DNA from 3 places in the Streptomyces sp. NPDC025784 genome. Region 1 is predicted to be linked to each of the others. Evidence: riboswitches for the same ligand, from Rfam matches in the RefSeq annotation. Region 1 holds a riboswitch; each other region holds the start of a gene.
What was found. Region 1 has a riboswitch for cobalamin ahead of ACZ4IF_RS30480 (CbtB domain-containing protein). Riboswitches for the same ligand answer to the same signal wherever they lie in the genome.
Positions count from the first base shown of each region.

Region 1 (5,164 bases):
ATGAACCGGCACGGTCTCGGCGACCGGGTCCGGGTCCTGCCGGGCGGACCGACCGAGGAGGACGGCGCCGCCGCGGCCCACGCCCTGCTCGACGCGGGCTCCCGCCCCACCGCAGTCCTCGCCTTCAACGACCGCTGTGCCACCGGTGTCCTCGACATCTTCCTGCGTGCCCGCGTCCCGGTGCCCGGCGACATCTCCGTCGTGGGCTTCGACGACAGCCGTCTGTCACGCCTCGCGCACATCGACCTCACCACCGTCGGCCAGGACATCCCCCGGCTCGCGGGGGAGGCGGTCGGCCGGGCCCTCGCACGTCTGGAGGGCGATGCGGCCTCCGGCGGCCGGTCGTCCGAGGGGCCTGGCCCGGGGGAGGAGACCGGCCGGGGGGAGGAGACCGTCATCGCTCCAAATCTGGTGGTGCGCGGCACCACGGCCGCTCCGGGGGGTGGCTGAACGACCGCCGAGGCTGGACGGCGCCCCGTCGCATGGCTAGTGTGATCGACGAATAGTCAATTTGTTGAGTATGGATATGAGGATGAGGTGGGCGTGATGGATTCCTTCCGCAAGGCCGTGGAGGCCGGTGATCTCGCCGCGGTCGAGGACATGCTGTCCGACGACGTCGTCTTCCACAGCCCCGTCGCCTTCAAGCCCTACCCCGGGAAGGCGATCACCGCGGCCATCCTCCGCGGCGTCACGCGCGTCTTCACCGACTTCCACTACGTCCGCGAGATCGGCGGCGCGGACGGCCGCGACCACGCGCTCGTCTTCGAGGCGAAGGTCGGCGACAAGAAGATCACCGGCTGCGACTTCCTCCACTTCGACGAGGACGGGAAGATCGACGACTTCATGGTCATGGTCCGCCCGCTGTCCGCCGCCCAGGCGCTCTCCGAGGCGATGGGAGCCCAGTTCGACCGGATCGCCCAGGAGGCGGCCGGCGCGTGACGTCGGGCGGCCCGGTGTGCACCGGGCGCACAGGGCCGTGTTCCGGACGCCGCGGACGGGTTTGACGCGAAGGCGCGCGGCTACCCGCGCGTGGTGACATCGACGACTTCCCGGCAGGAGCTCATCCGGTTCCTGGAGGACCGCTTCGCCTGCGCCCAGGCGTGCACCGAGTGCGCCAGGGTCTGTGCGCTGCGCGCGAGCCTCATGGATCCGGACGGGCCCGAGGAGCAGGATCGCGTACGCCGCAAGGGCATCCAGTGCACGGAAGTGTGCGACGCGACCTGCCTGGTGCTGTCCGAGGGGACGCACCGGGACGAGGCCGCTGTCCGCTCCCAGGTGGAATGGTGCCGCGACGTCTGCCTGGAGGGCGCCCTCGTCTTCGACGAGTACGACGGTGCGCGGGACGCGGCGAAGGAGTGCCGTGCGTGCGCGCAGGCGTGTGCGGACTTCCTCGCGGTCCTGGGCTGAGGGCGGCAGGGGCCGTCCGGCGCCGCGCGCCGTGCGGGACGCTGTGGGCCGAGCGCCGCGCGAAGCCGTCCGCCGGCCCGCCCGGGCGCGGGTGGGAGCGGCACGACGGGACGGGACCGGAACGTCCGGGCCGGGAACGGCGCTCCGGCGGATGCCTGGGACTCCGGCGGGCGGCGGGAACTCCGGCGGATGCCTGGGACTCCGGCGGGCGGCGGGAACTCCGGCGGATGCCTGGGACTCCGGCGGATGCCTGGAACTCCGGCGGATGCCTGGAACTCCGGCGGACGGCGGGAACTCCGGCGGATGCCTGGGACTCCGGCGGACGACCGGAACATCGGCCGGCGACCGGAATTCCGGCCGGCGCATCAGCCCGGCTCCGCCAGTGGACGCCCCGCGCGTACGTTCCAGCGCCCCGATCGCCCGCTGAACTCCGTGGCGGTCAGGGGCGGTACGTCGACGCGCCAGAAGGCCGCGTCCGGCGCACCCAGAACCCGCACCAGCGCGGCCCGTACGACCTCCGGCTCCACCACGGCGACCGTCCGGCCCGACGCCTGCGCGGTGCCGTCCAGCCAGCCGGCCACCCGGTCGCAGAACGCCCGTACCGACTCGCCGCCGTGCGGCGCGGCCCCGGGGTCGGCCAGCCAGCCCGCCACCGCCTCGGGCTCCTGCGCGCTCACCTCCGCCAAAGTCGCACCGCGCCAGCGGCCCACGTCGAGACCGGCCAACTCCGGTGCGTCCGGGGCGCCTTCGAGACCGAGAGCGTCGGCGGTCGCACGACAGCGCACGGCGGGGGAGACCCACTGCCGCTCCGCGGCCGGCAGCTGTCCCGCAGCCGCCCGCGCGAGCCGCAGTCCGGACGCGTCGAGCGGACGTCCGTCGTCGAAGCGGGCCTCGCGCAGTGCGGCGCCCAGCGCGGCTGAGATCAAGATCACTCGACTTGTCATGTCCTCACTCTCATGGGTTCTCGTGGTGTCCGCCGGCCCGAAAAGCCTTATGGGGCAAGGGAATCCGCCGCACACCCGGTCCGTGGGGGCGCACCCCGTGCTCCCCCGTGCGCCCTTGGCCGGAACCCGCCGACGCGGTACCGTCGCGTCGAAATCGACGACGGCTCGGCGGAAGCCCGGTGGAAATCCGGCACGGTCGCGCCACTGTAAGCCCAGCACGACCCCCCCTCGCCAGGGGCGGTGAGGGCAGGGCAAGTCAGACCCGCGGCTGTCGTCCAGTGCACCACCGGAATGGGACGCGAGTTCCCCAGGAGGTTCTGCCCCATGGCGCAGTCCGTCGCTCAGCCGACCGCCACACCCACCGCGGTACCCGCCAAGCTGCCGATCGGCGCGATCGCCCCCTGGGCGGTCTTCTTCGGCATCCTGATGCTGGTCCTGCTCTACTTCGTCGGCGCCGAACAGGGCGCCACCGCAGTCGTGTCCGGCGAGAACGTCCACGAGTGGGTCCACGACGCCCGCCACCTGCTCGGCTTCCCGTGCCACTGACGACCACGGGACGTACGAGCCGATGAATTCCGCAATCGTAAGAAACCTGTTGGTGCGTGGCATGCTCGCGGGACTCGCCGCGGGCCTGCTCGCCCTGGTCGTCGCCTACTTCCTGGGCGAGCCGCGCGTCGACTCGGCGATCGGCTACGAAGAGGCGCACTCCCACGCGCACGAGCACGGCGTGGAAGCGGTGTCCCGCACGATGCAGTCCACCGGCGGCCTGGCCACCGGCGTCCTCGTCTACGGGGTCGCGTTCGGCGGTATCGCCGCTCTCGCGTACTGCTTCGCGCTCGGCAGGATCGGCCGCTTCGGGCCGCGGGCGAGCGCGCTGCTGCTGTCGGTGGCGGGCCTGCTCGCGGTCTATGTCGTGCCGTTCCTGAAGTACCCGGCCAACCCGCCGTCGGTCGGCGATCCCGACACCATCGGGAAGCGCACGACCCTGTACTTCCTGATGATGGTGCTCAGCGTGCTGCTGGCCGTCGCGACCGTGATCCTGGGCAAGCGCCTCGCGCCGCGCCTGGGCAATTGGAACGCGACGATCGCGGGGGGCGCGTTCTTCGTCCTCACGATCGGTCTCGCCTACGCGTTCCTGCCGGCCGTGAACGAGGTTCCGAAGGACTTCTCGGGCACCCTGCTCTGGCAGTTCCGGCTCGCGGCCCTCGCCATCCAGCTGACCCTGTGGACCGCCTTCGGGCTCGTCTTCGGGTTCCTGGCCGAACGGGTGCTGGCGCCTAAGCCGGCCGCCGGAGGCCGACAGGAGGTCACCGCGGGGGCGACTCCCGTGGCCCACTGAGCGGTGACGGAAGGGCGGCCCCGGTCCTCGACCGGGGCCGCCCTCCTGCGTGCACCGGACGTCAGGCCGGCCGGATCAGCAGCTCGAAGCCGTCCAGCAGCGCCGTGAGGCCGACGTCGAAGTGCTCGTCGATCTCCCTGTCGTCGGCGGCGCGGGCCAAGGGCGGCACGGGGGGCACGCGGCCTCCCGCTCGGCGCGGTGATGATCGCCGGTGCCGTGGTGGTGGCGGTGCGTGCCGAACGGGCCCGGGGCCCGGTGATCGGACAAGAGGCGCCGGAGAGACGGTGATCGGCCGAGAGGCCCCAGGGCCCGGTGATCGGGCCCCGGGGAAGGAGTGGCGGTGGTCGCCGAAGGGGAGCACGGGAAATTCCTCTGACGCGTCATCAGCATTCCCAAGTTCTGCAACACGTTCTACTCTGTGCGCCGACCAGCCGGGAGAACCAGCTCGGGCACCGGGCAACAGGAGGCGCCGTGCATCTCGAATACACGCCGGAGCAGCAGCGTCTGCGCACCGAACTGCGCGACTACTTCGCCCAGTTGGTGCCCGACAACGCCTACGCCCGGTACGCCGATCCCGCCTCGCAGAAGCGCTTCTACCGCGAGACCGTCCGACGTCTGGGCGCGGACGGCTGGCTCGGCGTCGGATGGCCGGAGGAGTACGGCGGGCGCGGGCTGACCCCCATGGAACAGTTCATCTTCTTCGACGAGGCGGCCCAGGCGGGCGTGCCCCTGCCCCTGATGGCCCTCAACACCGTCGGCCCGACGATCATGCAGTTCGGGACGGAGGAGCAGAAGTCCCACTTCCTGCCCAGGATCCTCTCCGGCGAGATCGACTTCGCGATCGGCTACAGCGAGCCCGACGCCGGCACCGACCTCGCCGCGCTGAAGACGAAGGCGGTCCGCGACGGCGACGGCGACTACGTCGTGAACGGGCAGAAGATCTGGACGACGAACGGCGACACCGCCGACTGGGTCTGGCTCGCCGTCCGCACCGACCCCGACGCGCCGCCCCACAAGGGCATCACCATGCTCCTGGTGCCGACCTCCGACCCCGGCTACTCGTGCACGCTGATCAACACACTCGCCTCGCACGACACCACCGCCAGCTACTACGAGAACATCCGGGTCCCCGTCACCCGCCGGGTCGGCGAGGAGAACAAGGGATGGCGGCTGATCACCAACCAGCTCAACCATGAACGCGTGACGCTCGCCGCGCACGGCACCATGGCGATCCGGGCCCTGCACGACGTGCAGCGCTGGACCATGGAGACCAAGCTCACCGACGGCCGCCGCGTCGCCGACCTCCCGTGGGTGCGCCGCCGGCTCGCGCAGACCCACACCCGGCTCGACGCCATGAAACTGCTCAACTGGAAGATGGTGAACGCCGTCCAGGAGGGCACCCTCACCCCGCAGGACGCCTCCGCGGTCAAGGTGTACGGCTCCGAGGCGCGCCGCGACGCGTACGCCTGGCTGA
Region 1 covers NZ_JBVHMN010000015.1:222,362-227,525, reverse strand. Annotated here, with positions in the region: gene ACZ4IF_RS30500 (LacI family DNA-binding transcriptional regulator) at 1-450, shown strand, start outside; gene ACZ4IF_RS30495 (nuclear transport factor 2 family protein) at 547-939, shown strand; gene ACZ4IF_RS30490 (four-helix bundle copper-binding protein) at 1,033-1,407, shown strand; gene ACZ4IF_RS30485 (histidine phosphatase family protein) at 1,773-2,351, opposite strand; cobalamin riboswitch at 2,497-2,637, shown strand; gene ACZ4IF_RS30480 (CbtB domain-containing protein) at 2,676-2,897, shown strand; gene ACZ4IF_RS30475 (CbtA family protein) at 2,920-3,690, shown strand; gene ACZ4IF_RS30470 (acyl-CoA dehydrogenase family protein) at 4,162-5,164, shown strand, end outside.

Region 2 (5,164 bases), on a different contig from region 1:
TCCCCGGCAGTACGGAGCCTGCGCGCGGCGGTGTTCGCCGTGCTGTGCGTGCTGCTCGCCGCCGGGGGACACGGACTGGCCACGGGACAGGCACCGCCGCTCCGGGCGGACGCCGCCGGGGTCCTCGCCGTCTTCGTCGCCGCCTGCCTGCTGGGCGGCCGGGAACGCTCGCTGCTCGGGATCGGCGGCGGGATGCTGGCCGCGCAGGCCGGGCTCCACTTCGGGTTCGAGGCGTCCCGGCCGCGCATGGCGATGACCATGCACGGGGCGCACATGACGCACACGCACGCCATGACACCGCACGCCACGGCCGCACATCTGGCCGCGGCCCTGCTGGCGACCTGGTGGCTGCGGCGCGGTGAGGCCGCGCTGTGGACCCTGCTGCGGTGGGCCGTGACGCTCGTCCCGGGTCTCGTGGCGTGGTGGCGGGTAGGGACGGAAACCTGCTCCGCCCCGGCGCGCCGGGGTGCCGTACGCCCCGCGCCGGTGCGGGCGCGTGCGCTGCGGCAGGTGCTGCTGCGGCACGCCGTCTCCCGTCGGGGACCGCCGGCCGGGCTCGCGTACACGACCTGACCGCGTTCCACACCAGTACGGAGTCCCCTGATGTCCCCGATGAGCACCACCCTGCGCCGCGCCGGCGTCGTCGCCGCCCTGAGCACCGCCGGAGTCCTGACCGCGGCGGGTGCCGCCTTCGCGCATGTGACGGTCCACCCCGAGAGCTACCCCAAGGGCGCCACGGACGGTGTCCTGACCTTCCGCGTCCCCAATGAGGAGGACACCGCCAGCACCACGAAGGTGCAGGTGTTCCTGCCCACCGACCACCCGGTCCTGGGCGTTCTGGTCACTCCGCAGGCGGGCTGGACCGCCAAGGTGACGACCACCAGGCTGAAGAAGCCGATCAAGACGGACGACGGCACGATCACCGACGCCGTCTCGGAGATCACCTGGACCGGCGGCCGGATCCGGCACGGCGAGTTCCAGGACTTCGACGTCGCCTTCGGCCAACTGCCGGACGACACCGACCAGCTGACCTTCAAGACCCTGCAGACCTACTCGGACGGCAAGGTGGTCCGCTGGATCGAGGAGACGCCGAAGGGCGGCGAGGAGCCGGAGAGCCCGGCGCCGCTGCTCTCGCTCACCGCCGAGAGCGCGGGCGGGGCGGGCTCCGGTGAGGGGTCGTCCTCGGCGTCCTCGTCGGCGCCGGCGTCGGAGTCGACGGCCAAGGCCTCGACGGCGAGCGACAAGAGCAGTGACTCGACCGCTCGCGGCCTGGGCGTCGCCGGGCTGGTCGTGGGTGTCCTCGGGCTGCTCGCCGCAGGGTTCGCCCTCGCCCGCGGCCGGAACGCACGCTCCTAGTCGCCGCGCGGCGCCCGCGACCGGAACGCGCGGGCTCGCCCCCTGCGCGGCTGCCGCCCCGCCGGTTCCGGCCGGCGGGGCGGCAGCTCGGCGTCAGCTCCCGTCGGCGGGGCGGACCGCCCAGCGTTGCTCGACCTTGGCGAGCCGCCAGTACGCCACGGCCGCCGCCCAGACGACGACGAACAGTCCGACGATGATGTAGCCGACGTTGTCCAGGTCGAGGCCCGCTGTCCAGCCCGTCACCGCATCGCTCAGTTCGAGCTTGTCGTGCAGGACACCCACCAGCTCGATGGTGCCGATGAAGAAGGCCACCGCGATGGACAGGCCGGTGATGGTGAGGTTGTAGAAGACCTTCCGGACCGGGTTGGAGAAGGCCCACTGGTAGGCGAAGTTCATGAACGTGCCGTCCAGGGTGTCGAACAGGCTCATCCCCGCGGCGAACAGCAGCGGCAGGCAGAGGATCGCGTACCAGGGCAGCCCGGCCGCGGCGCCGCTGCCCGCCATCACCATCAGCGTGACCTCGGTGGCGGTGTCGAAGCCCAGGCCGAACAGGAAGCCCAGCGGATACATCTGTCCCGGCCGGGTGATGGACTTCGTGAACCGGCCGAGGACGCGATTCATGAACCCGCGTGAATTCAGGTGCTGTTCGAGTTCGGCCTCGTCGTACTCGCCCGTGCGCATCGCCCTGAACACCCGCAGGATGCCGACGAGCGCCACCAGATTCAGGGCCGCGATCAGGTAGAGGAACGACCCGGAGACCGTGGTGCCCATGACACCGAGCACCTGATGCGTGCTGGAGCCCTCGTTCATGATGCGCCCGGCCAGCTGGGTGCCTCCGGCGATGAGCGCGGCCAGCAGGACCACGACGCTGGAGTGCCCGAGCGCGAACCAGAAACCCACCGACACCGGTCGTTCGCCGTCGGCCATCAGCTTCCGGGTGGTGTTGTCGATCGCGGCGATGTGGTCGGCGTCGAAGGCGTGCCGCATGCCCAGCGTGTAGGCGGTGACGCCGAGGCCGATGCCGAAGGCCCTGGACCCGACCTCGTAGTGCTCGGGCACCACGAGCAGGAACAGGACGCCGAAGGCGACGACATGCAGGCCCGCGATCACGGCGAGGAGCACGGCGGTCCGCACCGTGTCCTCGCGCCGCCAGCGGAACGTGGCGGGGGAAGGGGACGACTGCGTGGGCAGGGTCATGCGGTCACGCTCCAGCACCTCGTGGATCACTTCGTGAGATGCCGTGGCCGGTCTCCTGGCTGACGGGTTCGCGCGTCCGCCCCTGCCTTCCCGGCCGTACGGCCAGTGGCGCCGCCCGAGGAGGGCGGCACGGGACGGAAACTCCCCGATCACAGTGGCGAGGGCCGCTCCGGCCTGGGCCCCTGAGGGGCCGTCACCGGTCTTCCCGAACACCACGGCCCGACAACCGTAGGGGTGGCCCGGGCCCGCAGCAAAGCCGGGCGCCCGTGCGGGTATCGAAGATCACAAACGGCTGCCCGCGGCGCGGGACCGCCCGACCCGGGGCCGGGACACGTCCGGCCGGCCGGTGGAGCGGTCCTTCAGCAAGGCCCGTGAGCCCGGGCGCCCGGGGTGAGCCGGGGCCACGGGCTCACAAAGCCGCCCTGAGTACGGTCAGCCGCTGTCGAGCCGTCGAGGTGCCGGGCGGCTCAGTCCTGCGCGGCTCAGTCCTGCGTGGGTGACTTCTTGCGGCGGACGAGGACCACCGCGGCGCCGCCGATGACGACGAGGGCGATGGCGATCCCCGCGATGACGGGTGTCGCGTTCGAACTGCCGGTCTCGGCGAGATCGCTGTCGCCGGCGGACGTGCCGCCCACCGAGGCCGGGCTGGGCTCACTGACCGTCTGGGTCGAGATGTCGTTCGCGCTGCCCTGGGTCTTGCAGTCGAGGACGCCCTTGAACCGCTTCTGGAAGCCGTTCGGACCGGTGATCGTGAAGTCGTACGCCTGGTCCTCCTGGAGCGGAATGGTCACCGTCCCGGACGCGTCCGCCCCGATGGTGTGCTCGCTCCCCATCAGCTCGAAGGTGAACGGCTCGTCGCCCTCATTGGCCGCCGTGATGTCCACGCCGCCCTCGGCGCAGTTCTTCTTGGCGGACAGAGCCGGTATGGCGCCCTTCTCGGCCCAGTCGGCGGTCGCCGTCGCGGAGACCGTCGACTCGCTGGAGCCCGCGAGGATCTGTGTCTGGCTGCGGGTCTCGGAGGTGAAGGCACGGCCGACCGGCACGGTCGTGGAGGCCTGCACCGTGAGCGCGGCCGAACCGTCCGCGCTGTCCTTCGGCACGTCGAAGTAGACGTGGCCGCCGTCGACGGCGGACGTCACCGGCTTGCCGTCCTTGTCGACGATCTTCACGCCGGAGGCTGCGGCGTCCGCCGGGGGCGCCACCGCCACACTGTCCGCGTTGGTGTGCACCGTGACCGGGCCGAGCCGCTCGCCGGCATGACCGGAGACCGCGGGCGGGGTGAGGTTCAGCGAGGCCTTGGGCTCGGGAAGGTTCCGCGCGCTCTTCTGCAGGTAGTCCGCGAGCTTCTGCGCGCCGGGGTCGGCCGCGTCCACGTCGGCGCCGTCCGAGTACCGCCAGATGGCCACCTGCGTACCGGCGGCCGCGTCCTTCTCCGTGAGGCTTGCGACGCCGGCCTTCGCGGCGAGGGCCGCGAGGTCGTTCACCTGCGGGTAGGAGTTCTGCAGGATCCAGCGGATCTTGCCCGCGTCCTTGTTGGCGCCCAGCGACGTGCCGCTCCAGGGCGTCTCCTGGTACTTGGCGTCCCGCTGGGTCGGGTTGTGGAGGTCGACGCAGTAGGTCTGCAGCATGCCGCCGTCGTCGACGGACATCTCGAACAGACCCGCGGAGACCCACGAGTCCTCGCCGTGATCGTGGATGACGGCGGAGCCGTAGGTCTTCAGGTCGCCGATGGTGGCGGTCGCGCCACCGAGGCTCTGCGGGGTCTCGTCGGCGGCGGCCGTGCCGGCGGTGGCGAGCGCCCCCGCGGCGACGAGACCCGACACCAACGTCGCGGCGGTGAGACGGGCTGTCACCCGCCCGCGCGCGAACGACGCAGAGAACGAACGAAACACAGAATTCCCCTTCGCGCAGGACCCGTTGATGTGGGGGAAGGTCCCGCCAGCAGAATCAGAAGCCCCGTGAGCTATGCCCGGCATCCTAAAGACGCGGCGCACCACGCCCCCCGGTCATTCCATCCGATAACCGATCCGACTCGGAATCGTTATCGCTCACCTGCTTGTGAGCTGCGCTTATCGACAAATCCACGATGGCGGATCGGTTCGAATTCGCCGATAAGGCGCACTTCGGTCAGATCGCGTGGGTCTCTGACATCACGTCACACCAACTGGTTCGGCCCGCTGTTGGGAGGCCGCGTCCGGAGAGGCGGGTGAGAGGGTGTCCCAACTCGGTTCAGGCCGCGACGGCGAGACCGGTCCCGCGTCCCCCTTCGACGGCCTGCGGAAGGCCGAAGTGCCGCGGGACAGGTCGTGTCCGATCGCCGTCGCGTCGACCTCCGCGGACGTCCAGCTCTGGCCGTCCCGCGTCTCCGTACGGACCTTCAGCCGCCCCTGGACGAGGACCGGATCGCCCACGGACACGGACGCCCCCACGTTCGTCGCGAGGGACTTCTTCGCCCACACCGTGAAGAAATTGGTGTGCCCGTCGACCCACTCGTTCTTCTCGCGGTCCCAGTAACGCGAGGTGACCGCCAGCCGGAACCGGGCCGACGCCCCGGTCGGCGCCTCCCGGTAGACCGGTTGTGTCGCGACGTTCCCCACCACGCACACCGTTG
Region 2 covers NZ_JBVHMN010000001.1:1,028,489-1,033,652, reverse strand. Annotated here, with positions in the region: gene ACZ4IF_RS04475 (hypothetical protein) at 1-573, shown strand, start outside; gene ACZ4IF_RS04470 (YcnI family copper-binding membrane protein) at 604-1,356, shown strand; gene nicT (Nickel transporter NicT) at 1,450-2,553, opposite strand; cobalamin riboswitch at 2,582-2,785, opposite strand; gene ACZ4IF_RS04460 (Cys-Gln thioester bond-forming surface protein) at 3,036-4,406, opposite strand; gene ACZ4IF_RS04455 (single-stranded DNA-binding protein) at 4,704-5,164, opposite strand, start outside.
Region 2: linked by a shared signal. The riboswitch ahead of nicT (Nickel transporter NicT) and the one ahead of ACZ4IF_RS30480 (CbtB domain-containing protein) in region 1 are both predicted to bind cobalamin.

Region 3 (5,164 bases), on a different contig from region 1:
GCAGCTCCTGGACATCGGCTACATCACCGCCGACGAGACGCTCGCCGGCCTGCTCGACATCTCGGCCGGCGGCCGGGTGCTGCGCATCGAGCGGCTGCGCCTGGCGAGCGGCGAGCCGATGGCGATCGAGACGACCCACCTGTCCGCGAAGCGCTTCCCCGCGCTGCGCAGGTCGCTCGTCAAGTACACCTCCCTCTACACCGCGCTCGCCGAGGTGTACGACGTCCATCTCGCCGAGGCCGAGGAGACCATCGAGACCTCGCTGGCCACCCCGCGCGAGGCAGGGCTGCTCGGCACCGACGTCGGCCTGCCCATGCTGATGCTCTCCCGCCACTCGCTCGACAAGCAGGGCGAGCCGGTGGAGTGGGTGCGTTCGGTGTACCGGGGCGACCGGTACAAGTTCGTGGCCCGCCTCAAGCGCCCGCAGGACTAGGGGCTTCGTTCGGATCAGCTCGGGTCCGCCGCCCCGGGACACCCGGCCGGCGGCGGAACGGGCCCGCGCAGCCCGTCGGGAGCGGCGTCCGGGACGCCGCTCCGGGTGCTGTCGGGTTGACGGGGCGTCGCGGTCTCATTGCTGTTGGGGACCGATATGCGGACGAGGGGTTCCGCTTTGCTGACGCCGTCGCCTACATTGCCTGCGCGTTACACAGGTGATCAGCGAGGGGACGGAGTCGCCGTATGTCAGATGTGCCTGAAGTGAAACCACCGGTGGTCACGCCGGTACGCGTAGTGATCGCCCTGTGTCTGCTCGCGCCGTTCGTGGCGATGCTGTGGGTCGGCTCCTACGCCAAGGCCGACCCGGCCTTCATAGGCATCCCGTTCTTCTACTGGTACCAGATGGCGTGGGTGCTCATCTCGACGGCGCTCACGATGGTCGCGTACCAGCTGTGGCGGCGTGACCAGCGGGTCCGCGCCTCCGCCGCCACCCGCACTTCCACCAAGGGCGCCCCGGCCTCCGCCGAGGGTGCCGAAGCATCCGCCGAGGGGAGTGCCGGAGCATGAAGGACGGCGTCAACGGCGTCGCACTCGGCGTCTTCATCTTCTTCTTCCTGGCCGTCACGGTCGTAGGGTTCCTGGCCGCGCGCTGGCGCAAGGCCGACAACGAGCACAGCCTCGACGAATGGGGACTGGGCGGACGGTCGTTCGGAACCTGGATCACCTGGTTCCTGCTCGGTGGCGACCTGTACACCGCGTACACGTTCGTGGCCGTACCGGCCGCCATCTACGCGGCGGGCGCGGCCGGCTTCTTCGCCGTGCCGTACACGATCCTGGTCTACCCGCTGATCTTCACCTTCCTGCCGCGCCTGTGGTCGGTGTCCCACAAGCACGGATACGTGACGACGTCCGACTTCGTGCGCGGCCGCTTCGGCTCCAAGGGCCTGTCCCTGGCCGTGGCGGTCACCGGCATCCTGGCGACCATGCCGTACATCGCGCTCCAGCTGGTCGGCATCCAGGCCGTCCTGGACGTGATGGGCGTGGGCGGCGGCGACAACACGAACTGGTTCGTCAAGGACCTTCCGCTGCTCATCGCCTTCGGTGTGCTGGCCGCCTACACCTACTCCTCGGGCCTGCGCGCCCCGGCCCTGATCGCGTTCGTGAAGGACACCCTGATCTACATCGTGATCGCGGTGGCCATCATCTACATCCCGATCAAGCTGGGCGGATTCGACGAGATCTTCAAGGCGGCGGGTGACAAGTACACCGCGGCCGGCGCGGGCGGGCTCGTGCCGCCCGAGGCGGGCCAGTGGACCTATGCCACGCTCGCGCTCGGCTCGGCGCTCGCGCTGTTCATGTACCCGCACTCGATCACGGCGACGCTGTCCAGCCGCAGCCGCGAGGTGATCCGCCGCAACACCACGATCCTCCCGCTGTACTCGCTGATGCTGGGCCTGCTCGCGCTGCTCGGGTTCATGGCGATCGCGGCCGGGGTGAAGGTCACCAACGGCCAGCTCGCGATCCCGCAGCTGTTCGAGAACATGTTCCCGGACTGGTTCGCGGGTGTGGCCTTCGCGGCCATCGGCATCGGCGCGCTGGTCCCCGCGGCCATCATGTCGATCGCCGCCGCGAACCTCTTCACGCGCAACATCTACAAGGACTTCATCAAGCCGGACGCCACTCCGCAGCAGGAGACCAAGGTCTCCAAGCTGGTCTCGCTGCTGGTGAAGGTGGGCGCGCTGGTCTTCGTCCTCACCATGGACAAGACGGTCGCCATCAACTTCCAGCTCCTGGGCGGCATCTGGATCCTGCAGACCTTCCCGGCCCTGGTCGGCGGCCTGTTCACACGCTGGTTCCACCGCTGGGCGCTCCTCGCCGGCTGGGCCGTGGGCATGCTCTACGGCACGATCGCCGCGTACGGGGTGGCCTCGCCGACGCAGAAGCACTTCGGCGGCAGCGCCAAGGAGATCCCCGGCATCGGGGAGATCGGCTACATCGGCTTCACGGCGTTCACCCTGAACGTGGTCGTGACGGTCGTCCTCACGTTCGCGCTGCGTGCGTTCAAGGCCCCGGACGGCGTCGACGAGACGTCCGCCGAGGACTACACGGCGGACGCGGGCGACCCGGGGGTCGAGGTGGAGCTGCCGGTGGCGGCCCACTGACCCGGCGGTTCCACACTCCGCGGCGCCCCTCGGTCAGGGGGGCGCCGCGGTCTTTTCGCGCCCGCCGTCCTGCCGTCGTACGGCGGCAGGCCCCACCGCCCGGACCTGGGGGCCCGCCCGGGCCGTGAGGTCCGTCGACTCCACCGGGGCCGACGACTCCACCGGATCCGGCGGGGCCGACCGGCGCCGCTGCCCCGCCCCCGGGAATTCGGCGGCCCTCCCCCGCGATCTCCCCCAGACTGTGCGCATGGACACAGTCATCCGCGTCGCGCATCCCGAGGAGTACCCGGGCCTCGGCGAGATCACCGCCCAGGCCTATCTCCGCGACGGGCTGCTCGACTTCGGGGAGAGCGACGCGTACCTGGGAGAGCTGCGGGACGTGGCCAAGCGCGCCGCCGCGGCCGACGTGCTCGTCGCGGTCGAACGCGGATCCACGCCCGGCACGCAGCGGCTGCTCGGTGGGGTGACCTTCGTGCCGCGCGGCGGCGCCATGGCCGACATCGCCCGCCCCGGCGAGGCCGAGATCCGCATGCTCGCGGTCGCCCGGGAGGCACGCGGCCGGGGTGCCGGGGAGGCACTCGTCCGCGCCTGCGTCGACCGCGCACGGGCCACGGAGGGCTGCGTACGCATCGTGCTGTCCACCCAGCACTCCATGCACGCCGCCCACCGGATCTACGAGCGCCTCGGCTTCACCCGCACCCCGGACCGCGACTGGAACCCGATCCCGGAACTGGACGACATCCGGCTGCTCACCTACGAACTGACGCTCTGACAGCTCTTCTGCCACCCTCCGAAGCCGACACGACACAACATGTGGGGGTGGTCCCGCAGCCCGGCACAAGATGTATGCTCATGCTCGCTGTCGCCGCAGGGGAATCCGGTGCGAATCCGGAACTGTCCCGCAACGGTGTACTTGTGCGTGTTCGCGTCTCCGCCTGCACGCGCTGGCTTCAGTCCGAGGACCTGCCGACAGCGCACCCCGGCCGTCCGGCCCGGGTGCCGACGACGTCCGGGCCTCGCGGAATGGGCCGGTGGACGCGGTGTGCTGCCCTCCGGCCGGCGCCCCCGTGTGCCTCCGTGCCTCCCGACAGGCCCCGTGCCGAGCGAGGGAGAGCCCCACGTGACCATCGCGCCAGCCGATCCGGCTTCAGCGTCAGCGCAGCAGGCCCCGGTGGAGACGGACGGTCCCGGTACCGCGCTGCTGCGGATCCTGACCGATCTCACCGCCGACCTCCCCGACGCCGACCCCGGCCGGGTCGCGGCGGCCGCGCTGCGCGGCCGGTCCGCCCGGGCCGACGAGGCGGAGCTGCGTGAGCTGGCCACCGAGGCGGCGGCGGGACTCATCTCCGAGGACCCCGCGTACTCGCGGCTGGCCGCCCGGCTGCTGACGATCAGCATCGCTGCCGAGGCCGCCTCGCAGGGCGTCGCGTCCTTCTCCGAGTCGGTCGCCGTCGGCCACCGCGAGGGTCTTGTCGCGGACCGTACCGCGGAGTTCGTCCGCCTGCACACGGCCCGCCTCGACGCGCTCGTCGACGTCGAGGGCGACGACCGCTTCGGCTACTTCGGTCTGCGCACCCTGCACAGCCGTTATCTGCTCCGCCACCCGATCACCCGCCGGGTGATCGAGACGCCCCAGCACTTCATGCTCCGGGTGGCGTCGGGTCTCGCCGAGGACGACACCGTCCGCTCCGTGGACGAAGTCGCCGCGCTCTACCGGCTGATGAGCCGTCTCGACTACCTGCCCTCCTCCCCCACGCTCTTCAACTCCGGTACGCGGCACCCGCAGATGTCGTCCTGCTACCTCCTCGACTCCCCGCTGGACGAGCTCGACTCCATCTACGACCGCTACCACCAGGTGGCCCGGCTCTCGAAGCACGCGGGCGGCATCGGGCTGTCGTACTCCCGCATCCGCTCGCGCGGTTCGCTCATCCGCGGCACGAACGGGCACTCCAACGGCATCGTCCCGTTCCTGAAGACCCTCGACGCCTCGGTCGCCGCGGTGAACCAGGGCGGCCGGCGCAAGGGCGCTGCGGCCGTCTACCTGGAGACCTGGCACTCCGACATCGAGGAGTTCCTGGAGCTGCGCGACAACACCGGTGAGGACGCCCGGCGCACGCACAACCTGAACCTGGCGCACTGGATCCCGGACGAGTTCATGCGCCGGGTGAACGAGAACGGTGACTGGTCGCTGTTCTCCCCGGCCGACGTGCCGGAGCTGGTCGACCTGTGGGGCGACGAGTTCGACGCCGCCTACCGCAAGGCCGAGGAGGCCGGGCTCGCCCGGAAGACCATCCCGGCCCGCGATCTGTACGGCCGGATGATGCGCACCCTCGCGCAGACCGGCAACGGCTGGATGACCTTCAAGGACGCCGCCAACCGCGCCGCCAACCAGACCGCCGAGCCGGGCCACACCGTCCACTCCTCGAACCTGTGCACCGAGATCCTGGAGGTCACGGACGACGGGGAGACGGCGGTCTGCAACCTCGGTTCGGTCAACCTCGGTGCCTTCGTGGGCAACGGCGACATCGACTGGGAGCGGCTGGACGAGACCGTCCGCACGGCCGTGA
Region 3 covers NZ_JBVHMN010000019.1:94,941-100,104, reverse strand. Annotated here, with positions in the region: gene ACZ4IF_RS34140 (GntR family transcriptional regulator) at 1-433, shown strand, start outside; gene ACZ4IF_RS34135 (DUF3311 domain-containing protein) at 679-1,002, shown strand; gene mctP (monocarboxylate uptake permease MctP) at 999-2,597, shown strand; gene ACZ4IF_RS34125 (GNAT family N-acetyltransferase) at 2,845-3,369, shown strand; cobalamin riboswitch at 3,444-3,582, shown strand; gene ACZ4IF_RS34120 (ribonucleoside-diphosphate reductase subunit alpha) at 3,718-5,164, shown strand, end outside.
Region 3: linked by a shared signal. The riboswitch ahead of ACZ4IF_RS34120 (ribonucleoside-diphosphate reductase subunit alpha) and the one ahead of ACZ4IF_RS30480 (CbtB domain-containing protein) in region 1 are both predicted to bind cobalamin.